2 regions of the Luteococcus sediminum genome follow, and region 2 is predicted to be linked to the other one. Evidence: predicted binding sites of a transcription regulator. Region 2 holds the regulator's gene; the other holds the start of a gene.

What was found. Region 2 encodes LexA, which represses DNA repair genes until DNA is damaged. Its sites were predicted from a motif close to TCGAACANNTGTTCGA; they were not measured.
Positions count from the first base shown of each region.
Region 1: the regulator LexA is predicted to act here: its motif matches at 7,692-7,707, upstream of ACYVKA_RS00820 (DUF222 domain-containing protein).

Region 1 covers NZ_BAAGQL010000001.1:177,263-188,960, reverse strand. Annotated here, with positions in the region: gene rpe (ribulose-phosphate 3-epimerase) at 1-453, opposite strand, end outside; gene ACYVKA_RS00845 (saccharopine dehydrogenase NADP-binding domain-containing protein) at 507-2,426, shown strand; gene ACYVKA_RS00840 (hypothetical protein) at 2,410-2,586, opposite strand; gene ACYVKA_RS00835 (hypothetical protein) at 2,809-3,021, shown strand; gene ACYVKA_RS00830 (RsmB/NOP family class I SAM-dependent RNA methyltransferase) at 3,419-4,807, opposite strand; gene fmt (methionyl-tRNA formyltransferase) at 4,804-5,763, opposite strand; gene ACYVKA_RS00820 (DUF222 domain-containing protein) at 5,963-7,648, opposite strand; gene ACYVKA_RS00815 (GNAT family N-acetyltransferase) at 8,152-8,349, shown strand; gene ACYVKA_RS00810 (hypothetical protein) at 8,431-8,643, shown strand; gene ACYVKA_RS00805 (metal-dependent hydrolase) at 8,684-9,442, opposite strand; gene ACYVKA_RS00800 (primosomal protein N') at 9,534-11,501, opposite strand; gene ACYVKA_RS00795 (hypothetical protein) at 11,563-11,698, shown strand, end outside.
Region 2 covers NZ_BAAGQL010000019.1:77,916-89,613, reverse strand. Annotated here, with positions in the region: gene ACYVKA_RS10930 (vitamin B12-dependent ribonucleotide reductase) at 1-2,356, opposite strand, end outside; gene nrdR (transcriptional regulator NrdR) at 2,435-2,899, opposite strand; gene ACYVKA_RS10920 (DUF2752 domain-containing protein) at 3,147-3,569, opposite strand; gene ACYVKA_RS10915 (RDD family protein) at 3,707-4,318, shown strand; gene ACYVKA_RS10910 (hypothetical protein) at 4,452-4,823, opposite strand; gene lexA (transcriptional repressor LexA) at 5,092-5,853, shown strand; gene ACYVKA_RS10900 (ATP-dependent DNA helicase) at 5,926-8,019, opposite strand; gene hflX (GTPase HflX) at 8,058-9,551, opposite strand; gene dapF (diaminopimelate epimerase) at 9,618-10,445, opposite strand; gene miaA (tRNA (adenosine(37)-N6)-dimethylallyltransferase MiaA) at 10,503-11,429, opposite strand; gene ACYVKA_RS10880 (antitoxin) at 11,622-11,698, shown strand, end outside.

The DNA of each region.
Region 1 (11,698 bases), on a different contig from region 2:
CAGCACCAGGTCGAGGAACTTCTGGCCGCCGAAGCCGGGCTCGACGGTCATCAGCAGCACCATGTCCAGCTCGCCGAGCATGTCGGCATAGGGCTCGATGGGGGTGGCTGGCTTGAGCGCCATCGACGCCCGGGCGCCCTGCGCGCGGATCTCGCGGGCGGTGCGGATGGGTGCGTCGGAGGCCTCGACGTGGAAGGTGACGCTCTCGGCACCGGCCTCGGCGAAGGCCGGTGCCCAGCGGTCGGCATTGGCGATCATCAAGTGGATGTCGAGGAAGGCCTCGGTGCGCTGGCGGATGCTCTCGACGACGGGCAGTCCGAAGGTCATGTTGGGCACGAAGTGGTTGTCCATCACGTCCAGGTGCACGCCGTCGGCGCTGGGGATGCGGGCGATCTCGCCGGACAGGTTCGACAGGTCGGCGTTGAGGACGGAGGGTGTGATGCGCATGGCCATGGGGGGAGCCTATCGGCCGTGCCACGATGGAGGTCCGTCACACAGGAGGAACCATGCACCTTCCCGCACCGGAGATCCCCTTCACCGGATGGCAGCCGATGTCCACCGACGAGGTCCTGCAAGTCCTGTCCGCCCGCGCGGTCGAGGGACGCCCGAGGATCGTGGCCGTCGACGGCCGCGGGGCGGCGGGCAAGACGACCCTGGCGTCCGACCTGGCCGAGCGGGTGCCGGGTGCCGTCGTGGTCCACTCCGACGACCTGGCCTGGCACGAGCCGCTGTTCGGCTGGGCCCACCTGGAGCACCAGCTGCTCACCGCCGCCCGCGCCGGCCAGGAGGTCCACCTGGTGCCACCGCAGTGGACGGCCCGCGGCCGGGAGGGATCGATCGACGTGCCGGCAGGAAGCCCGCTGGTGGTCGTCGAGGGCACCGGCGCCGCCCAGTGGGCCGTGGCCGACCTGCTGGATGCGGTGGTGTGGGTGCAGTCCGACTTCGAAGAGGCCGAGCGACGCGGCATCGAGCGCGACATCGCCCAGGGCGTCAACGGCGATGCCGACGAGACCACCGCCTTCTGGCATGCGTGGATGGCCCATGAGCTGGACTTCTTCGCCGAGGACCGGCCGTGGGAGCGCGCCGACCTTGTCGTCGCCGGGAGCCCGGTGGAGGCCGCGGAGCTGTTGCTGGCCGACGACGAGCGCGCGGTGGTAGTCACCCCCCGCACGGACGGACCGGCAATGCCGGACCGGCCCCAACACGGACGCGAGTTCGACGTCGTGGTGCACGGTGCCACCGGATACGTTGGGCGCCTGATCGCCGCCGAGCTGGTGCGTTCTGCGCCCAGGGGCACCCGGATCGCGCTGGCCGGCCGCAACCTGGACCGGCTGCGCGCCGTCGCCCAGGAGCTGGGGCACGCCGATCTGCCACTGCTGGTGGCCGACAGTTTCGACGCCGACGCGCTGGCGGCGATGGCCCGTCGCACGGCGGTGGTGATCGCCGTCGCGGGCCCCTACGTCAAGTACGGCATGGCCCTGGCCGGGGCCTGCGCCGGGGCCGGCACCCACTACGTCGACCTGAACGGCGAGGTGCTCTTCGCCCGTGATGTCGCCGACTCCTTCGACCAGGCCGCCAGGGCCAGCCGCGCGACGCTGGTGAACTCGTGCGGCTTCGACTCGATCCCCTCCGACCTGGGCGTGATGCTTGCCGCCGAGGCCGCCGCCGAGCGCGGGGAGCAGCTGCTGGGAACCACGATGCACCTGCGTGAGCTCTCCGGCGCAATGTCCGGCGGCACCATCGACGCGCTGCGCACCCAGATCGACGCATCCCGCCACGGTGTGCGCACCCCAGGACGCTCGTCCTCCGACCCCTATGCCCTGAGCCCCGACCGGGCGTCGGAGCCGCAGCCGTTGCGGCACCGCAACAACCTGGTCTGGTTGGAGTCCTCGGCCGAGGTGAAGGAGTTCAGCGCCCCCTTCTTCATGGCCCGCTACAACGAGCAGCTGGTGCGCCGCAGCAATGCCCTGATGGGCTGGCGCTATGGCCGAGCCTTCCGCTACCGCGAGGTGCACGACACCGGCCGCGGCCTCAAAGGCCTGGTCCGGGGCATCGGCATCGCCGCCGCCCTGCCCGCCTTCGTCGCGGCACTGGCGACGCCCGGGCTGCGGCAGGTGGCCGACCGGGTGCTGCCCGCGCCCGGCCAGGGCCCCAGCCCGGAACAGCGGGCCCGCGGCCACTTCAGCATCGAGGTCCACGCCGAGACCACCGGTGGCGCACGGATCGTCACCACAGTCTCCGACCGGCGCGACCCCGGCTACGAGGGCACGGCGGTGATGATCAGCCAGGCCGCGCTGGCCCTGGCGGCGGGCGAGGCCCTCAGGGCCGGGGTGGCAACGCCGGCCAGTGCGCTGGGCACAGCCCTGGTCGAGCGGCTGCGCGTCCAGGGCTTCACACTTCAGGCCCGGGTCACCACTGCCAGCTGAGCTGGTGCATGCCGGCGGCTGCCTCGGGAATGATGAACTGCGCCACCTGGCCGGAGACCACTGGCTGGGTGGGCTGTTCGACGTCCTCGTCGCCGCCGGGCACGCGCAGCTCGTACTGCATGGCGCTGGGCATCTGTCCCTCGAAGTGGACTTCGAGCACCGCTCCTCCACCACCCGCTTGAGGCCGTAGCCGATGCCCGGCGCGGGTTTGGAGCGGGCCTGCTCGACACTGTGGGCCACCAGCACCTTCTGGCCTCGCTCCAGCGGCTCCTGCAGGCCGAACTCGAAGGCCATCAGGTCTTCCGCCAGGGGCACGGTGCGGATCAGCTGGCTCAGCAGGCCGTCCTGGCGGACGCTGGCAGTGTCGCCGCTCTCCAGCAGGATGGACCAGCGCTGGGCCCCTGCGCGCTGCCGTCTGCAGCATGCGCGTCTCGAATCCTCGCTCGCGGCGGTCCGCGCCGATGGTGACGATGTGGTGCACGGTGTGGTGCCGCCACCACACCGAGGTTGCCAGGCCGTGCTCCTCGATCGCCTCACGCAGAAAGTCCTCGCGGCCGAAGACGCGGTCGAGCCCATGCTCGCGCACAGTGTGTGACAGGCTGGACGTGAGCCAGCCCGGCGGTGTTCCAAGGATCTCCTTCGGAGCCTCCACCACCGCCACCGAGCGGCCCCGGGTGGGGGCCGAGCGTCCCGAGGACCAGTAACTGAGCGTGGCCAGTGAGACGGCCAGCTCGCGCTCGGCCAGCTGGTCCCTGATCCGCGACAGGGTCAGGCCGGAGTTCACCAGTGCCTCGCGCAGCCGTGCCGCGAAGTCCAGCGGATGGTCCATCGTCATCACTCCACGTCGCCTTGCCCGCACGCTCTTGGCATCCCTGCAGATGGACGGCAGGCCACACGGCATCCCGCTCCCAGGGACGGCGGGGTGTCTGGAAGGCGATTCTGGAAGGCGATGACGGGGCGGGCCTCACATCCGCGCAGCTGGACGGTGTGATTCAGCGTCGGCGCAGCAGCGCCAGGAACATCGCGTCGGTGCCGTGGCGGTGGGGCCACAACTGCACGAAGCGTGAGTCGGTGTGCGCGGCGGCACCGTCCACCTCGGGCAGCAGCGACGGCGCGTCGAGGACCTCGACGCGATCGTCGACCACCTGGGTGACGATGGCACTGGTCTCGGCCTTGTGCGGGGAGCAGGTGACGTAGGCGACCACGCCGCCGGGGGCGGCCGCCTCGATCGCGGCATCCAGCAGCTGGGCCTGCAGGTCGTACAGCTCATGCACCTCCTGGGGGCTGCGGCGCCACCGGGACTCGGGGCGGCGTCGCAGCGAGCCCAGCCCGGAGCAGGGCACGTCGGCCATCACGCGGGTGAAGCTGCCGGGCTCCCAGTCGCCGGCGGTGGCGTCGCCGGTCACCACCTGCCACTGGTTGACCGGATAGGCCATCAGCGCCTTGCGCAACAGCTCGGCGCGGTGCTCGTGCAGTTCATTGGCCAGCAGGGTGGAGCCGTCCTGCTGGGCCAGGCCGGCCAGCAGTGCCGCCTTGCCGCCCGGTCCGGCGCACAGGTCGAGCCAGCGCCCCTGGTCGGTCTCGACGCGGGTCAGGGCGAGGGCCACCAGCTGCGAGCCCTCGTCCTGCACTCCGGCTCGACGCTGGCGGACCGCAGGGATGTCGGAGGGGTTGCCCTCGCGCACGACGCCAAAGGGCGAATACTTGGTGGGGCGGCCGCCGTCGGCCAGCAGTTCGTCGCGCTCGGCCAGCCCGGGTCGCACCACCAGGCTGGGAACCGGCGCGACATTGTCGGCCTGCAGTGCCGCCTCCAGCTCGTCGGCGGGCAGCACCGCAGCCCAGGCGTCGACGATCCAGCGTGGGTGGCCGGTGCGCAGCACCAGCGCGCCGAGTGTGCCCATGCCCTCGGTGAGCTCGTCGAGCCACTCGTCGAGGTCCTTGCGCGCCACCTTGCGGATGATGGCGTTGACGACGCCGGTGGTGCGCTCCCCCAGCGCGACACCGGCCAGGTCCACCGAGGTGGACACGGCGGCGTGGGTCGGGGTGCGCATACCGAGCAGCTGATGGGTGCCAAGGCGCAGCACGTCGACAATAGCGGGCTGCAGGGAGTCGAGGCTGCGCCCGGCGGCGGCCTCGATGATGCGGTCGTAGGTGCCCTCCCAGCGGCAGGTGCCGTTGACCAGCTCGGTGCACAGGCCGGCCTCCTGCGGGGTCAGGTCGTGGGCGCGCTGCTGGTCGGCGAGCGCCAGGTTGGCGTAGGCGCCTGAGGAGTGGACGTCGCGCAGCGTGTCGAAGGCGGCCATCCGGGCCAAGTCGATGAAGCGCTCGGGCGGCAGGTCGCGACGGCCACGGAAGTCCTTGCGGGGACGCTGCTGGTTCATCGGTTCTCCTCGTGGTCGCGCTCGAATCCCTCGGGCAGGGCGTGCATGCCGCGCGCCCAGTCGGCGCCGGCCATCTGCTTCTTGCCGAAGGCCTGCACCTGCACCAGTTCCAGCACGCCGTCGCCGGTGCCGACGAGCAGCTGGCGCTTGGTGGCGTGCAGGGCGCCGGGGAACAGGGTTTCCTCCTGGAGGCCTTCGGGCAGGCTGGTGGCGGGGGTGGCGAGCAGCACCTTGAAGCGCTGGCCCTCCAGCATGGTCCAGGCGCCGGGGTTCGGGTTGGCGCCGCGGACGAGGGCGCCGATCCGCGCGGCGGGCTGCTGCCAGTCGATGCGGGTCTCGTCGACGGTGATCTTGGGGGCCAGGGTGATGCCCTCGTCTGGCTGCGGCGTCGGTGTGGCGCCCGCGGCGATGTCGGCGAGGGTCTGCACCAGCAGCTCGGCACCGCTGTGGGACAGGCGCTCCAGCAGGTCGGCGGAGGTGTCGAGTGCGCCGACGTCTTCAGTCAGCGTGCGGTAGACGGGTCCGGCGTCGAGTTCTGCGACGAGCTCGAAGACGCTGGCACCGGTGATGGTCTCGCCGGCCATGATGCTGCGCTGTACGGGGGCCGCACCGCGCCAGGCGGGTAGCAGCGAGAAGTGCAGGTTGAGCCAGCCATGGGTGGGGATGTCGAGCACCTTCTGGGGCACCAGGGCGCCGTAGGCCACCACTGGGCAGGCCTCGGGTGCCTTGGCGGCGAGCCAGGCGATGAAGTCCTCGTCGCGGGGATGGGTGGGCTTGACCACCTCGAGGCCGAGCTCCGCGGCGCGCACGGCGACCGGTGAGGGCCGCAGCTTCTTGCCGCGTCCCGACGGCGCGTCGGGACGCGTCACCACGCCCACCACCTCGTGCCCGGCGGCCACGAGGGCATCCAGACTGGGGACTGCAGGGTCCGGGGTTCCGGCGAAGACGATTCTCACCGCTCCAACCTACCGGGCATCAGACGACCCCTCGCCGCACCGAGGGCAGTGATGGGCCGCGAGCACCTGCTCAATGCTCCAACCCGCCCAGCCACTGGCCTCCCCGCCCCCCTTCTGCCCGCCTGCCCACCGAGGGCGGTGCCAGGGCTTGGGCAGTGGGGTCTGTCAGAGCTGGGCGGTTGTCAGGGCTTGGGCAGTGTCAGGTGACGCGTTGACGTGCAGGCGCGTCGGGGCGTCCGAGGTCGATGGTGCGCGACGGGGTGACGAGGTAGCGGTAGCCCAGCGGCGATTGCCACAGGAAGTGACCCGGGAGGGGTTGGTGCAGGGACCAGCCGCCGTGGGTCTTGGCCCGGTGCACCTTCCGAGTGAGCGGGCCAAGGTTGTCGGGCCTGGTCAGTGGCTGTGCCGGTGGTGCCGACGGCGGCGATGACGGCGCGCTGTTCGAGACCGCGTCTCCGCCGGGCGGACTGGCCGGGGTTCCGTACCCGTCGGGCGGGCCGGTTCTGGACCTGCCGACCAGCCCGGAGACCGTTCCCACGCCCGCCGACACGGACGGTGACCGGGTTGGAGCCATGGTTGGGCCCGTGGTGCTGGGCGGTGGCGTCCACGCGATGGTGTGGTCCAGGTCGAGACCGGCGGAGCGCCTGGTGGAGCCGGGGAAAACCTCATAGGGGTTGCGGTACTCGATCGCCTCGCGCATCGTCGGCGGGCACTCGTAGGAGTCCGACGGCACCTGGTGGTTGGCGTCAATGACGGGCCGGACGGTGATGCGATGGCCGGGGAGCAAATGGTCGAGCCACTCGGCCAGCAAGGGTTGGAGTTTCGCTGCCCTGGCCGGGCCGCTGCCGGCGACGAGCGTTTCGTCGCTGATGTGGACGACGAGGTCCGCCCGTGGTTCGAGAGCTGTGAGCTGCGCCGGTGTGAGGGCCGGAAGGTCGATCATCCGAGCGTCGTGCAGGATCTGGGCGAGTGGCGCCTCGCCGGGCTCGACCTGGGCAACCCTTTCACCGTCGCAGCTGGCGTCCTCTCGGGTGCCCTCGACTGGCTCAGGGTTAGGCGCCGCGGCCGAATCGCTCCTGCGATCCTTGGCCGCACAGTGGTCGATGGGCAGCTCGTCCAGGAGGTCAGCCTGCAACAGGTTCAAGGCACGAGCAGGCGAGGCCAGCAGGCCGAGGGCCTGGGCGCGACGGGCGTCACGGCCACCCGGGGCACCGCCGGCAGCCAGGACCTGTGAGACTTTCTCGACTGCAGCCTCCAGACGCAGGCCGTCGGGCGCGTCCAGGACGGCGTCGACGCCGGCCACCCCATCTACCATCTGCCCGATCCACACCCCACGTGAGTCCAGGGCCGACTGGCGTCGTTCCTCCGCCTCCTCGACGGGAAGGTGTACAAGCACGAGCCCGTCGACGAGCTCCTGCACTCGCCTCAAGGTCATGCCGACGACCTGACGGGCCAGCTGCAGATCCACCAGACCAGCCGCGTGCGCGTCCAGGACACGAGTGGCGCTCGCCATCTGGCGTCCGTGCCAAACCGGAACCCGGCCCTCCAGGACCAGGCTCCAGACGCGCGGCAACCGGTGGCGAAGATCGAGGGCATCCGCGATGAGTGACTTCACCGTCACGTCCCGCAGGTCGAGCACTGCAGCCAGCTCCAAGGTGCAGAACTCGGCCACCTGCGGGGTGCCGTCACCACCGAAGCCCACCATCCGCTGCTGCCCGGGCAGCACGTGCATCGGCACGTCGACGTGTCCGTAGAGGTCCGCGAAATGTACGGCAAGGACCAGCTCCTCGACCTCCAAGGACCGCCGCCTGGCCTTGATCTGCTTGAAGGCCTCGACCGTGGAGACGGCATCGTGCGGCAGGTCGTTCGTGACCGTCAGCGTCATGACCTGCCCCCTCCCCGAGTGACTGATTCGATACTTCATTGTATCGAACATGTGATCGAAAACAAGTGTTTGGGGAAACCTTCGGCGTGCGATCCGAATGGCAAGCGCGCTCACGCAGGTACTGCAGGAAGAGCTGGTGAACGGAACCGCCCCGCCGTCCGCCCTTTCATCGCGCGACAGCTGCGTGAGCATCCTCAACAAAGGCTTCGGCTGGTGGCCGGAGCCGCGGTGGGATGGCCCGATGCTGGAGCTGCCGGGGCGGCGCCACCTGGTCTTTTCTGGGCCACCGGGAGACCTGCGTCAGTGGCCCGGATGCGATGAGCTTGGCAGTTCAGGGCAGTCGGCGTCTCTGATGTGGCCCTCAGATCGCAGCTGGGTTCTTGCCACGGAGATCGATTGGGACTTCACCCTGCTCGCATCCTCTGCGCGCGTGCGTTCATGGCCGAGTTCGCCAAGTTCACCGCCGAAGATCAGTGCACTGAGGGGTCGCTGAGGCACTGACGGTGGCCCGGCTTCCTGGGCTCCAGCAGCGGGGAGCCCGCCATGTCTGGTTCTTCGCCAACACCCGCAACCGGGCTTCGCTCGCCCTCCACGCACGGATCGGATTCCGCGAGATCACCCGCGACTTCACGATCCCCACAGTGAGCTTCGCCGGTGGTGAAGGAGTGCTGGCCCAGTGGGATGCCGAATCTCGTGCGTGACACATGCCGTTCCACCAAGATCACGGCCGCAATCCCTGTCATGCGGCGTTACTGGAAATCCCAAGGACGAGGAGGTCAATGATGAACCCAGCCAACCGCTCCGCCAGCCTGGTGCTGTCCGTCATCGGTCTGCTCGCCTGTTGGCGTCTGGCCTTCCACTGGTTCCCGGAAGAGCTTGACCGCGCCGGTTGGACCCCGACGGCCGTCACCCAACTTGTCGGTCTGGTCGTTCTTGCCGCACTCATGGTCGTCGGTCCCATCCGACGAGCCCTGCGGCGCACAGCTGCCGCCTGACCGGAAGGGCCACACCCTCCAGCCAGGCTCGAGGTCCTCGTCAGCGCGTGAAGGCTGCCCGCAGGTCCCGTCCGGTGTGACGCCAGGACTCGACCGAGCTCACCACGTCGACCCAGGTCACGCCAGCCCTCAGCAGGACGAGCCAGGTGAGCCCGGCGCACAGCGACCACCACACCGGCCCGTTCTCCATGAAGTGGTCGGTGGACAGGTTCGCCAGCCGGAAACGCTTGCGACTGACCGGCCACAGCCACGGGCAGCCCTGACGGGTCAACGCGTCGGTGGGCAGGATGGCGTGCGAGAAGGCACCGACGCCGACACCCCAGGTCAGGGCCTGCCACGGGAAGCTCGCGGTCCGCCCCGAGTCGATCAGCCAGACGACCCCCGCGAGACACATCAGCGTGTGGGCCACGGCGCTGGACTTGCGGAAGCGAATGTGCAGCGCCGCCGATCCGATGGCCAGCACGAAGGCGGCCCAGAGCGTCGCCGGCCAGCCACCCAGGCCCACGAGCCACCAGCTCAACGCCGTGAACACCACCACCCCGAGGATGCTGTGGGTGCCGTTGCGGTGGCCACCCGAGATCGCGGCGACGACGACCGTGACGGCCTTGCTCACCGGGCCCAGGCTGCGCGCGACGGTGGCGTGGCGGTGGTCGAGGTCGGGCAGCATCGCTCCCCCGGCCGCGCCCACCACCGCCAGGCAGGTGCCCGTGGTGGTGTCGGGCATGCCCAAGGGCGTGAACAGGGGTTGCAGTGCCAGGGTCATGACGACCCCGGCCAGGGCGTGAGTGCGACCCATCATGCGGGTGGGATCCCTTCAAGGGCAGGCGAACAGAAGCGGCGAACCTATCGCACAGGTGTTCGAGCGGCCAAGTCCACAGCTCTGGCCGGGATCAGGCCAGACGCGACGGGTCCACCCGGACCCGCAGCGCACCGGCAGACTTCTTGGCCGAGCGCACCCCCAGCGCCGCCCGGGCCGCCCGGACCAGCTCCCGGCCACTGGCCAGCGGCGTGCGCAGCGTCAGCCGGTCCAGCGGCTCCTCGCTGGCAGCCGACGGCGGCAGGGGCACCGGGCCCAGCACGTCGACCACCTCGGGCAGCTCCGCCACCGCCACGAAGTCACGCAGCGCCTCGGAGCTGCCCTCCACGGTGAGGAACTTCACGGCCGGCGGCAGCCGCGCCTCACGCCGGTCGGTGAGCTCGCGGGCGGCAAAGCCCGCCGGGTCGACGCGCACCAGCGCCTGGATGGTGCGGTCCTCGCTCGGCCCGACGACGGCCACAGTCCCGCCCTGGTCGCCGCCGCGCACCAGGCCGAGCACGTTCAGCCAGCGCCGCAGTGCCTCCTCGCTGGCCCGCAGGTCGGGGCGCTGGAGCAACATCGTGGTGTCCAGCAGCACCGCCGCCGCATAGCCCAGCTCGGCCACCGGTTCGGCTCCGGGGGTGGCGACGACCAGAGCTGGCTCGCCCGCCACGCTGGCGCGCACGTGGTCGCCCGAGGAGTCGACGACGGACACTCCGGGGAAGGAACGGCCCAGTTCCTCGGTGGTGCGCACCGACCCGACGACGGGGGCCCGTAGCCGGTCGTCGCCGCAGGTCTGGCAGCGCCAGCCCACCACCAGCCGACCACACCAGCCGCAGGAGAGCTGGCGTTGTCCGTCGCTCCGTCTACCCTGCACGGGCCCCTGGCAGTGCGGGCAGCGCACGGGGGTGCGGCAGGTCTGGCAGCTCAGTGTCACCAGGTAACCGCTGCGGGGCACCTGCACCAGCACCGGCCCCTGGGCCAGGCCCGCACGGATCGTCTGGAAGACCAGGTTCGGCAGGCGGATGCTCGCCGCCAGCGGGTCTCGTTCCAGGGCCTGGTCGCTGTCCCCGGCCACCCGCACCGCCGGTGCGGTACGTCGCGCCACCGCGGTCGGCATCTCGATTGGCGCCAACCAGCCGCGTTCCACCCACTGCTGTGCCTCGGCGCTGCGGCCCCGGGCGGCAAAGAGCAGTGCGGTGCGCTCCTGGGTGGCACGAATCGCGGCGACGTCGCGGACGTGGAAGTACGGTGCGCGCGGCTCGGACCACAGGTCGTCCCCGTCGTCCCACAGCGCCACCAGCCCCAGATCGTGCACCGGGGCGAAGGCCGCGGCCCGGGTGCCGATGACGACCCTCGCACTCCCCCGCGCCACGGCCAGGTAGTTGCGATAGCGGGCCGAGGGCCCCATCTCGGCATGCAGCAGCGCGATGGCACCGGCCCCCACCACGGGCACCAGCCGAGCCTGCAGCGCCTCCAGGTCCTTGACGTCTGGGACGAGCAGCAGCGCCCCCTTGCCGGCACGCAGCGCGGCGACGCAAGCCTGCACCAGTCCCTGGAAGGGGTCGACGGCCGCGCTCGGGGCCACCTGCCAGAAGGCGCGCACCGGCTCGCCGGCGGCAACCCGGTCGAGGAAGTCGGTGCCGTGCTCGTGCAGCGGCAGCGGGCCCTGGACGTCATCGGGCAGCGTCGGCTCCGGCCACGGCTTGGGGTTGGCCTTCTCCGTGGCGGCGTGACGCGGCGGCACGGCCAGGCGAACCACGTCGCTGAAGGAGCCTGCGCAGTGGGCGGCGACGGCCCGCACCAGCTCCACCTGCTGGGGCAGCAACACCGGCTCGGCGCTGACCACCTTCTCCAGGCGGGCCAGCTTCACCCCGGCATCGCTGGTGGCGAGGCGTTCGATGACGAACCCGTCGACCATCCGCCCCGCAAATCGAGCCCGCACCCTGGCCCCTGGCACCGCCTGCTCGACCAGGGACTCGGGCACTTCGTAGTCGAAGAAGCGGTCCAGGTGGGCCAAGGGCACGTCGAGTGCGCAGCGGGCCACCGGGAGATCAGTCACGTCCCCGATGGTAGGGGCTGCCACCGACAAGCCGGGCCATCCGCGGCACTAGGGTGTTCGCGTGATCCCCGACCAGGCCCTCGAGGCCACCTCCATGCGACGCCTGCTGGCCTATGTCGGAGCCTCCCTCATCGCAGGAGGCGCCACCGTCACCGATGCCGAGAACGAGGTGCGACGCCTCGGCACCCACCTGGGCC
Region 2 (11,698 bases):
TCACGCCGGCCAGGGTGGAGCCCTGCTTGCCGAGCTTGAGGAAGACCTCGCCCAGCTCGCCGTTCTCGTACTGGCTGGAGGTCATGTAGCCCTCGGCGCCGGCCACGGTGAAGCTGGTGGTGCGGCCCATGCGGCTCTTGGGCAGGCGGCGGCGACGCGGACGGTACTCGATGCGCACCTCGGGCTCGGCAGCGGCGGGCGCGGCGGCCTGCTTGGCCTCGGCATCCTTGCTGCCGGCGTCCTTCTTGCCGTCGCTGAGCGGCTGGCCCACCTTGCAGTTGTCGCGGTAGACGGCCAGCGCCTTCAGCCCGAGCTTCCAGCCCTGCATGTAGACGTCGGCGATCTCCTCGACCGTGGCACTCTCGGGCAGGTTGACCGTCTTGGAGATGGCACCCGACAGGAAGGGCTGCACGGCAGCCATCATGCGCACGTGACCCATGGGCGCGATGGCGCGGGCACCCATGGCGCAGTCGAAGACTTCGTAGTGCTCCTGCTTCAGGCCGGGGGCGTCGATGACGTGGCCGTGGTCTGCGATGAAGGAGACGATGGCCTCCGCCTCGTCGGCTGCGTAGCCCAGGTTCTTCAGGGCACGCGGCACGGTCTGGTTGACGATCTGCATGGAGCCGCCGCCGACCAGCTTCTTGAACTTGACCAGGCTGAAGTCAGGCTCCACGCCGGTGGTGTCGCAGTCCATCATGAAGCCGATGGTGCCGGTGGGGGCCAGCACCGAGGCCTGGGCATTGCGGTAGCCGTTGGTGGCGCCCAGGGCGACGACCTGCTCCCACTCCTTGCCCGCGGCCTCGGCCACGACGCTGTCATTGGTGTGCATCGGGCTCAGCGCCTCGGAGGCGGCCTGGTGCTGGCGCATCACGTTCTGGTGCGCCTCGGCGTTTTCGGCGTAGCCGGCATAGGGGCCGACGACGGCGGCGAGCTCGGCGCTGCGACGGTAGGAGGTGCCGGTCATCAGCGAGGTGATGGCGGCGGCCAGCTTGCGGCCACCCTCGGAGTCGTAGCCCAGGCCCAGCGCCATCAGCAGGGCGCCCAGGTTGGCGTAACCGATGCCGAGCTGGCGGAAGTTGCGGGTGGTCTCGCCGATCGACTCGGTCGGGAAGTCGGCGAAGCAGATGCTGATGTCCATCGCGGTGATGATCAACTCGACGGCCTTGGTGAAGCGCTCGGCGTCGAAGACGTCGTCGGCGCCCAGGAACTTGAGCAGGTTGAGGCTGGCCAGGTTGCAGGAGGAGTTGTCCAGGCTCATGTACTCGCTGCACGGGTTCGACGCGGTGATCGGGCCGGTGACCGGGTTGGTGTGCCAGGCATTGATCGTGTCGTTGTACTGGATGCCGGGGTCGGCGCACTCCCAGGCGGCCTTGGCCATCTTCTGGAAGAGCTCGCGGGCGTTGACCTCCTCGATGACGCGACCGTCGCTGCGGGCGGTCAGGGCGAAGAGGCCGTCGTTCTCGACGGCGGTCATGAAGTCGTCGCTGACGCGCACCGAGTTGTTGGCGTTCTGGTACTGGACGCTGGTGATGTCCTTGCCGCCCAGGTCCATGTCGAAGCCGGCATCGCGCAGGGCGCGGATCTTGTCCTCCTCGCGCGCCTTGGTCTCGATGAACTCCTCGATGTCGGGGTGGTCGACGTCGAGCACGACCATCTTGGCGGCGCGACGGGTGGCGCCACCGGACTTGATGGTGCCGGCCGAGGCGTCGGCGCCGCGCATGAAGGAGACCGGGCCCGAGGCGGTGCCGCCGGAGCTCAGCAGCTCCTTGCTGGAACGGATGCGGGACAGGTTGAGGCCGGCGCCGGAGCCGCCCTTGAAGATGAAGCCCTCCTCCTTGTACCAGTTCAGAATGGAGTCCATCGAGTCGTCGACGCTCAGGATGAAGCAGGCGCTGACCTGCTGCGGGCTCGAGGTGCCGACGTTGAACCAGACGGGCGAGTTGAAGCTGAAGTACTGGTGCAGCAGCATCCAGCACAGCTCCTCCTCGAAGACCTGCGCGTCCTTCTCGGTGGCGAAGTAGCCGTGCTCCAGGCCTGCCTTGGAGTAGGTCTTCACGACGCGGTCGATGAGCTGCTTCAGGCCGGTCTCGCGCTGCTCGGTGCCCAGGGCGCCACGGAAGTACTTGGTGGTGACGATGGTGGAGGCGTTGAGGCTCCAGAAGTCGGGGAACTCGACGCCGTTCTGCTCGAAGACGGTCTCGCCGGTCTTCCAGTTGGTCTGCACGACGTCGCGCTTCTCCCAGCTCACCTCGTCATAGGGGTGGGTGCCCTCGGTGGAGAAGACGCGCTCGATGGTCAGGCCGGTGGCCTTCTTGTTGGCCGGCTGGCGACGCGCCGTCCTGCTGGTGTCGGTCATGCTCTTCCTTCTCCTTGGGGGTTTTGTTCCATGTGGCGGCTGGCCGATGCGACGGCCAGCGGGGTTCTTGGGTGGTGTTCAGGCCGGGTCGGGCGCTGGAGCGGAGCTGCGCAGGCGCGCGATCTCGGCCTCGAAGTCCTCGACTCCCTGGTAGTGCTGGTAGACGCTGGCGAAGCGCAGGTAGGCCACCTGGTCGAGTTCGCGCAGCGGCTCGAGGATGGCCACGCCCACCTCGTCGGTGGGGATCTCGCCCTGCCCGCTGGCGCGCAGGGTCTCCTCGACGCGCTGGCCCAGGCGGGCGAGGTCGGCCTCGCTGACCGGGCGACCCTTGCAGGCCTTGCGGACGCCGTTGACCACCTTCTCGCGGTTGAACGGCTCGCTGACCCCGGACTTCTTCAGCACCGAGAGCTGGACCTGTTCGATCGTGGTGAAGCGTCGCTCGCAGGCGGGGCACTGGCGGCGCCTGCGGATGCTGCAGCCGTCGTCGGCGGCCCGGGAGTCGAGCACGCGTGAATCGCCGTTGCGGCAGAAGGGGCAGTGCATGGCCGGGCCTCCGTTCGGGTCAGGGCACGCCGCACCGAGGGCAGCCAGGAGCCCTGCCCATGGGCATGCGTGAGGGGTCGATTGTGGAAGGACATGTGGACACGGTGTGGACAAGTTGTCCCTTGAACCACAATCTGTGGGTCTGACCACCATCCGCAACCACTAGATATGGACAACCGTAGGTCTCCGGCTGCCGAGAATCAAACTGGACACGCCGCCATCCTCATGCCTGTCCGGGGTGGGCGAATCAGCCCAGATTGCGGACCACGGTGAAGACCAGCAGGGGCGCCGCGGACCACAGCAGTACCCGGTCGAGGGTGATCGGGGCCCACCGGCGCAATGGCCTGGGGGCGGGGCCGCCGAGGGCCTCGATCGTCCAGGCGGCCACGCAGACGGCCAGCAGCAGCCCCGCCAGGATGGCGACCGGATTGGACGCCCAGGCGTGGCCGAATTCGCCGTGCAGCAGGTGGATCCCCGCGGTGGTGGCGCCACAGACCGGGCACAGCAGACCAGTGGCGGCACGCAGGGGACACGGCAACCCGCGACCCCAGACCGCGACCAGGAGGCCTTGGGCCAGGCAGAAGCCACCCAGTGCGGCGGTACGCCGCAGGGCATCGCGGGCATCGAAGACACGATCAGTCTCCACCGGCGACACCCAGTCATGACTCATGCCCACCATCCTCCCCTACTGAAGATTGACCAGACTCGCGCCACTGGCCACCGTTGGACCGGTCGAGCACCTAGCATCGTCTGCGACAGAGTCCTGGAACTTCCCCGGACCCCCGGACCCGACGAGTGGAGAAGACCGTGACCAACCCACCCACCAACCCCTGGCAGCAAGGCCAGCCGGAGATGAATCCCCCGGCCGATTCCCTGGGCCAGCCTGCCGCCGACCCCTACGGCCAGCCCGCGGCCAATGCCTACGGCCAGCCCGCAGCCGATCCCTACGGCCAGGCCTACCCGGCCTACGGCCAGCCGGCAGGCCGTACGGCCAACCTCGCCGGATGGTTCAAGCGCGTCGGCAGCCACGTCATCGACTGGCTTCCCTACACAATCCTGAACCGGATCGCTGACCCCATGGTTGGTGGGTACGACCCGATGACCCAGACGGATCGGGTTGGCACCAACCCGACCCTCGGATGGCTCCTGATGGTGCTGGGCTTGGTCTGGTTCCTCTACAACATGGTCTACCGCGACGGCAAGACCGGCCACTCCATCGGTCGTCAACTGCTGGGCACCAAGCTAGTCAGCGAGGCCGACGGCCAGCCAATCGGCATGGGCAAGGCGCTGCTGCGACAGATCTGCCACATCCTCGACACGATCGTCTGCCTCCTGGGTTACCTGTGGCCGCTGTGGGACGCCAAGAAGCAGACCTTCGCCGACAAGATCATGAAGACGGTCGTCATCGACGAGCGCTGACCCGGCTCGGCGACGTCGTCGCTGCACCACCACACGAGGGCCCCGGCAGTTGTTGGGCCCTCGTCGCGTCCTGTCGCCACTCGAGCCCACGGGCCGCCGTCGGCGACGCCCACGGGGGAGCCCATGACTGGACTCAGCGGGACAGTTCGACCAGCACCGGCGAGGGCTGGGCGGAGGGTTCGAGCGGGGCATTGCTGACCGACAGGAAGCTACTGAACCCCACGGCCACGGTCGCCACGGCCAGGACCGCCAGTACTGCCACGATGCAGAAGATGCCGCGGTCGGTCAGCTGCACGGCACTGGCGGCGCCACGCTCCCCAGAACCCACCAGCTCGAGCTGCACCGGTCCGGCCAGGAGTTCGGGCCCCGAGGGCTGCACCGGCCGCCCCACCGGCATGGCCGGCTGCAGGGGCCTGGCCACCGGCCCACGCAGGCGCCCCTGTGCGCGACGACGAATCGTTGCCGGGGTGACGGCGGGGATCCTCGCGACGAAGGTTGCACTCATGACTACTCCTCAGGTCTGGACAAACCCTGCCGCGAGCCATCCGCCCGTCGAACAGGTGTTCGATGCTTGAACACTAGCCCGGTCACCCGGCCTCAATCAAACGATTGTTCGAATGGGGCCGAAAGCTTCAGGTTTCGCGCTCGTGACCGAGTCAAACAGTCCCCCCTGACAGTTTTCGCCGGACACCTCCCACCCCCGCCGTACGAGGCCGCGTGGACCCCTCGAACAGATGTTTGATTGGGACTGTCGCGAGCACTAGTCTTGTGCCATGGCACGTGGAACGAAGGGCAAGTCAGAGGCACGGCGACCCGTCGGACGCCCCAGCGACGAGGAGGTTCGCAGGGAGCTCTCGCGCGGTCGCACGATGGTGGAGCCCAGCGTCGACGGCATGAGTCCACGCCAGCGCCGCGTGCTCGAGGTGATCCGCGAGAGTCTGGAGACCCGCGGCTACCCGCCCAGCATGCGCGAGATCGGCGAGCACGCGGGCCTGGCCAGCTCGTCCAGCGTCTCGCACCAGCTCAAGCAGTTGGAGTCGCTGGGCTACATCCGCCGGATCCCGGGCCAGCCGCGCGCCATGGAGGTGCACCTGCCCCCGTCCATGCTCCCCACCGAGGCCGAGGCCAACGACCCCACCGACGTGGGCGACAGCTTCCCCACCGCCGTCAACGTCCCAATGGTGGGACGCATCGCCGCCGGTGGGCCGATCCTGGCCGAGGAGCGCGTCGAGGAGGTTTTCCCCCTGCCCCGCCAGCTGGTGGGCGAGGGCACGACCTTTCTGCTCGAGGTGCACGGCGACTCGATGATCGACGCCGCCATCTGCGACGGCGACTGGGTTGCGGTCCGGCAGCAGGACGATGCCGACAATGGCGACATCGTCGCGGCGCTGCTCGACGACGAGGCGACCGTCAAGACCCTCAAGAAGACGCCTGGCCAGGTCTGGCTGATGCCACACAACGAGCAGTACTCCCCCATCGACGGCAACCACGCGAGGATCCTCGGCAAGGTCGTCGCGGTGCTGCGTCGCGTCTGAGGCGCGCCCTCCGCGCCCATGAAGAAGGGGCCACCCACGGCGCGTGGGCGGCCCCCTCGACATGCTCGAGGACTATCCCTCCTGCAGACGCCGCAGCGCTCCGACGGCCACCTCGCGCTCGGCTGTCATCCAGAAGTCGGGCATCGAGGCCCGCAGGAAGCCGCCATAGCGTGCCGTCACCAGCCGGGGGTCCAGCACCGCCACCACGCCCCGGTCGGTGACGCGACGCACCAGGCGCCCGGCACCCTGGGCCATCAGCAGACCGGCATGGGTGGCCGCCACCGACATGAAGCCATTGCCGCCGGCCTGCGTCACCGCCTCCTGACGGGCCAGCACCAGCGGGTCGTCGGGGCGCGGGAAGGGGATCTTGTCGATGATCACCAGCTGGCAGGTCTCTCCCGGCACGTCGATCCCCTGCCACAACGAGACCGTGCCGAACAGGCTCACCTCCGGGTCGACGGCGAACTGGCGGGTGAGCTCCGACAACTGGGCATCGCCCTGGCACAGGACGGTCATCTTCGGCAGCTGCTGGCGCACGTGCTTGGCGGCGGCCTCCGCGGCGCGCTGGGAGCTGAACAGCCCCAGGGTCCTGCCACCCGCCGCCCAGACCAGCTCGGCGACCTCCTCGAGCACCTCCGGAGCCGTCCCGTCACGCCGGGGCCGCGGCAGGTTCCGGGGCACGTAGAGGATGCCCTGCTTGCGGTAGTCGAAGGGGGTGCCGACGTCGAACCCGCGCCAGGCCAGCGCATTGTCCGGGTCATGCTGGTCACCCACCAACCGGTCGGCCTTGCGCAGCCCGATCTGGCCCGCCACCTGGGTGAAGTCGCCGCCGATCTTGAGCGTCGCCGAAGTGAGGATGGTCGTCCTCTCCCCCAGGACCTTCTCGCGCATCAGCCCGGCCACGCTCAGCGGCGCCACCTGTGCCTGACGGCCGAAGCGTTCCCGCTCGCTGACCCAGACCACGTCATTGCTGGACAGGTCCGCCATCCGCTCTGCAATGTCGAAGACCTCCTTGGCGGCCGCGGCCGCCTGCTGTTGCTCCGGGTCGACGTCCTTGCGGTTCTTGTCGGCAGCCTTGCCTCCCAGGCCGCTGACCACCCGGCGGGCCACGTCGCGGATGGACTCGAAGGCGGTCACCGCCGCACCCACGGGCTGGGAGATGCGGGCCAGGTCGGTCTCGTCCAGAGCCACCCGCAGGATGTCGGCCGACTCCAGGAACTCCAGGCCCAGGTCGTCGCTGAGCCAGGGCAGCACCCGCTTGGCGACCCGCTCAACCAGCTGGGGGCTGAGCTCAGCCGAGGCGGCTCCGGTGACCCTGCCCACCAGTTCGTGCGCCTCGTCGATGATCACGACCTCGTGCTCCGGCAGCGCGGTGCCTCCATGCATGGCATCGATCGCCAACAGCGCATGGTTGGTGACCACCAGCTGCGATGCCCGGGCCTTCTCGCGGGAGGACTCGACGAAGCACTCCGAGCCGTAGGGGCACCGGTTGACGCCCAGGCACTCGCGCACCGGCATCGAGACCAGGCCCCAGGAGCGGGGGCTGTGGGCGGGGGCGTCGTCGCGGTCGGCGAGCTGGCGGTCCTTGAGCTGCTGTTCGGCCCACTCGCGCAGCATGATCACCTCGGCGCCCAGCACCGAGTCGGCATCGGCGCTGGACTTGCGAAGCCCGTCGGCGAGCTCGGCGCCGCCCAGCAGCGTGTCCTGCTCGTCGGCGATGCCATCGCGCGTCTTGAGCAGGCAGGCATAGTTCGTGCGGCCCTTGAGGATGGCATGGCTGGGTTCGCGCCCGGTCACCTCGCGGACCGCTTTGAGGGCATTGGGGATGTCGGAAGTGGCCAGCTGCGCCTGCAGGGCCAGGGTGGCGGTCGCGATCACGATCCGCTGGCGGGTGGACTGCACGTGCAGCAAGGCCGGGGCGAGGTAGCCCAGCGACTTGCCGGTGCCAGTGCCTGCCTGCACCAGCAGGTGTTCGCCGGTGTCGATCGCCGCCTCGATGGCCTCGGCCATCTGCTGCTGGCCGGGCCGCGGGGTCCCGCCGATCGCGGACACCGCAGCCTGCAGCACCTCGGCCGAGCTCACCTGGCTGGTGCTCGTCTTGGACGCGGCAACTTCCTGCTCCGGCTGGGCCGAGGCGGACTCGTTCTTCTTCTCGGCAGACGGCATCGGGCCAGCCTACCTGCGGACCGGGCCCGCCGTGCGGGTCACGACGGGTCCTGCACCTCGAAGGCCTTGAGCTCTCCGGCCAGGTCCGGATGCACCCGGGCCACGACGCGGGTGCCCTCGCCGGTGTGCTCGACGGTGACCAGCTGGCCGTGCTTGTGGATGCGGTCCACCAGGTCGCCACGACCATAGGGGATCAGCGCGTCGACGGAGACCTCCGGGCTGGGCAGTCGGCTCTCGGCCACGGCCCGCAGCTCCTCGATGCCCTCCCCCGTCCGGGCGGAGACGAAGACGGCATCGGGATACTGGGTGCGCAGCACCTGCAGGCTGTCGTCATCGGCCGCATCGACCTTGTTGATCACCAGCTGTTCGGGGACATTGCCGGCGCCGATCTCGTTGAGCACCGTGCGCACTGCGTGCACCTGGCCCACCGGGTCGGGGTCGGACCCGTCCACGACGTGCAGCAAAAGGTCCGCCTGCGCCGACTCCTCCAGCGTGGATTTGAAGGCCTCCACCAGGTCGTGGGGCAGGTGGCGCACGAAACCGACAGTGTCGGTGAGGGTGTAGACGCGCCCGTCGGGCGTGGTGTGACGACGGGTCGTCGGGTCCAGCGTGGCGAACAGGGCATTCTCCACCAGCACACCGGCGTCGGTGATCCGGTTGAGGATCGACGACTTGCCAGCATTGGTGTAGCCCACGATCGCGATCGAGGGAATGCGGTTGCGACGACGATCGGCACGCTTGTTCTCACGGGTCGCGTTGAGGTCCCGCATCCGCTTGCGCAGGATCGCCACCCGGGTGTTGATGCGGCGACGGTCGGTCTCGATCTTCGTCTCACCGGGGCCACGGCCACCGATACCGGCACCGCCGGCGGCCTGGCCACCGGCCTGGCGCGACAGGTTGCCACCCCAGCCACGAAGCCGCTGGCGCAGGTACTGCAGCTGGGCCAGCTCCACCTGGGTCTTGCCCTCGACGCTCTTGGCGTGCTGGGCGAAGATGTCGAGGATCAGGGCCGTGCGGTCGATCACCTTGACCTTGACCCGGTCCTCGAGGTTGCGCAGCTGCGCCGGTTGCAGCTCGCCGTCGCAGATGACGGTGTCGGCGCCGGTGGCCACCACCACCTCGCGCAGCTCGTCCACCTTGCCGCGGCCGATGTAGGTGGCCGGGTCCGGCGACTTGCGCCGCTGCACCAGGCCCTCCAGAACCTGGGAGCCCGCGGTCTCGGCCAGCAGCTTCAGCTCGGTCATGGCATTCTCGGCGTCCGCCTCGCTGCCGGTGGTCCACACGCTGATGAGCACCACGCGTTCCAGCTGGAGGTCGCGGTACTCGACCTCGCTGATGTCGGCCACCTGCGTGGACATGCCGGCAACTCGCTTGAGGGACAGTCGTTCGGCCAAATCGAGCTGGAGGCCGTCATGGTCCCCTGCGTCGTACTCTTCTGGGTCGCGGCCGTCGGCGTCGAGGTCGCCGGCGCCCAGGTCGTCGTACAGGTCATCGAAGTCGTCGTCATTGCGACGGGAGTCAGGTCGAGTCATCGTTGTCCCAGCTTGTCACCTGCAAGCAAGCCCGGCCAGCCATTTTCGCCCACGGCGGGGCGGTCCTCAGTCGGGCATCACGACCTCACCGCGGCCGACCACCACCGCTGGCCCGGTCAGGTAGGCCTGGCTGCCGTCCAGCTCGACCACGAGGCGACCGCCCGAGACGTCCACGACCACCTCGCCGCCACCGAGCCCGGCGCGACGGGCATGGGCCGCCGCCGCGGCAACCGTGCCGGTGCCACAGCTCATGGTCTCCCCCGCCCCGCGCTCGTGGACGCGCATGGCGATGTGGTGCTCGTCGATGACGTGCACGAACTCGATGTTGGTGCCCTCGGGGAAGGCCTGCGCGGGTTCCCAGACGGGTTCATGGGTCAGGTCCAGTGCCGACAGCTCGTCCGCACCGTCGACGAAGCAGACCGCATGGGGGTTGCCGACATCCACGGTGGTGGCCTCCCAGCGACCCTCCCCCCTGCTGACCTGCACCGGCTCGTCGCCCAGCCGTACCTCGCCCAGCAGGGTGCGGATCGTCCCGTCGTGCTGCGGCCAGGCACGGCGCAGACCGGCGCGGGTCATCACCTCGATCTCGCGACCGGAGACCAGGCCCTCCTCCAGCAGGTAACGCACGAAGACGCGCAGACCGTTGCCGCACATCTCGGCGATGGACCCGTCGGCATTGCGGTAGTCCATGAACCAGCGCTCCGGCTCGTCCTCGTGGTCCTCGATGGACGAGGCCATGGTCACGCGCAGCAGGCCATCGCCGCCGATGCCGGCACGCCGGTCGCACAGGAATCGGACGTCATCGTCGTCCAGGCGCACCATGCCGTGACGATCGGTGACGATCACGAAGTCGTTCTGCGTGCCGTGCCCCTTGGCGAACTTCCAGGTCCTCATGGGCGTAGGTTACGCGCCCGCCCGAGGACCAGACCAGATCCGGACCCCCTGCGAGGCTCAGCCCAGCGCCTGGCAGACATCGTCCACGATCCGTTCAGGACTGGACGGATCGCCCGCCGGCAACCAGACCACCCGCGGGTCACGCCGGAACCACCCCAGCTGCTTGCGGGCGAAGCGACGGGTTCCCACCTTGGTCATCTCGCGGGCGGTGTGCTCGTCCACCTCGCCGTCCAGGTGGGCCAGCACCTGCCGGTAGCCCAGTGCCCGGCTGGCCGTCAGGCCCTCGCGCAGGCCCTGTTCCTCCAGCCGTCGCACCTCCTCGACCAGCCCGTCGGACCACATCTGGTCGACGCGCTCGTTGATCCGCCGGTCCATCACTTCCCGGTCGATCTCCAGGCCGTACTGGAGCACGCGCTCGAGGGCATAGGTCCACTGCGGCAGCCTCGGGCGCAGCTCGCCGGTGAGTTCGAGCACCTCCAGGGCCCGCACGATGCGTCGTCCGTTGCCGGGGTCCATCGACGCGGCAGCCTCGGGGGCGCGCTGGGCGAGCTCGGCGTGCAGGGCGTACGGCCCGACCTCGGCCAGGCGCGCCTCGTGGCGGGCCCTCACCTGCGGGTCGGAGCCGGGGAAGTCGAAGTCGTCGACGATCGCGTGCACGTACAGGGCCGAACCGCCGACGAGCACCGGGACGATCCCTTCGGCACGCAGGCGCGCGATCACCTCACGGGCCAGGGCCTGGATGTCGGCGACGGTGGAGGTCTGCGTCACGTCGAGGATGTCGACCAGGTGGTGCGGGACAGCGGCCAGCTCCGCGACGGTTGGCTTGGCCGTCCCGATGTCCATGCCGCGGTAGACCAGCATCGAGTCCGCGTTGACGATCTCGCTGGGGTGACCCCGCCGCGTGAGCTGCTGGGCCACCCGGATCGCCAGGCTGGACTTGCCGGAGGCGGTGGGACCGTTGAGGACGACCAGGGGTGGGAGCACGCAGCCATTGTGCCAGCGCGGTGTCGGCCCGTTCGCGCGCCAGCTGCGACGCCGGCGGCGAAGTGGTTGCGCCCTCAGCGCAGCACCCGAGCCGATCCTTGACCCGGCCCAGCGCGGGAAGGAAGTGCGGGGCCCTACCGAAAGACCACGGCTCGCTGGTCTTCCCGTTGAGACAGATCGGAAGGAATGACCATGGGCCTCTTCGACAAGGCCAAGGACGCGCTGCAGGGCAACGGCGAGGGCACCACCGCCGACAAGGCCCGCGACCT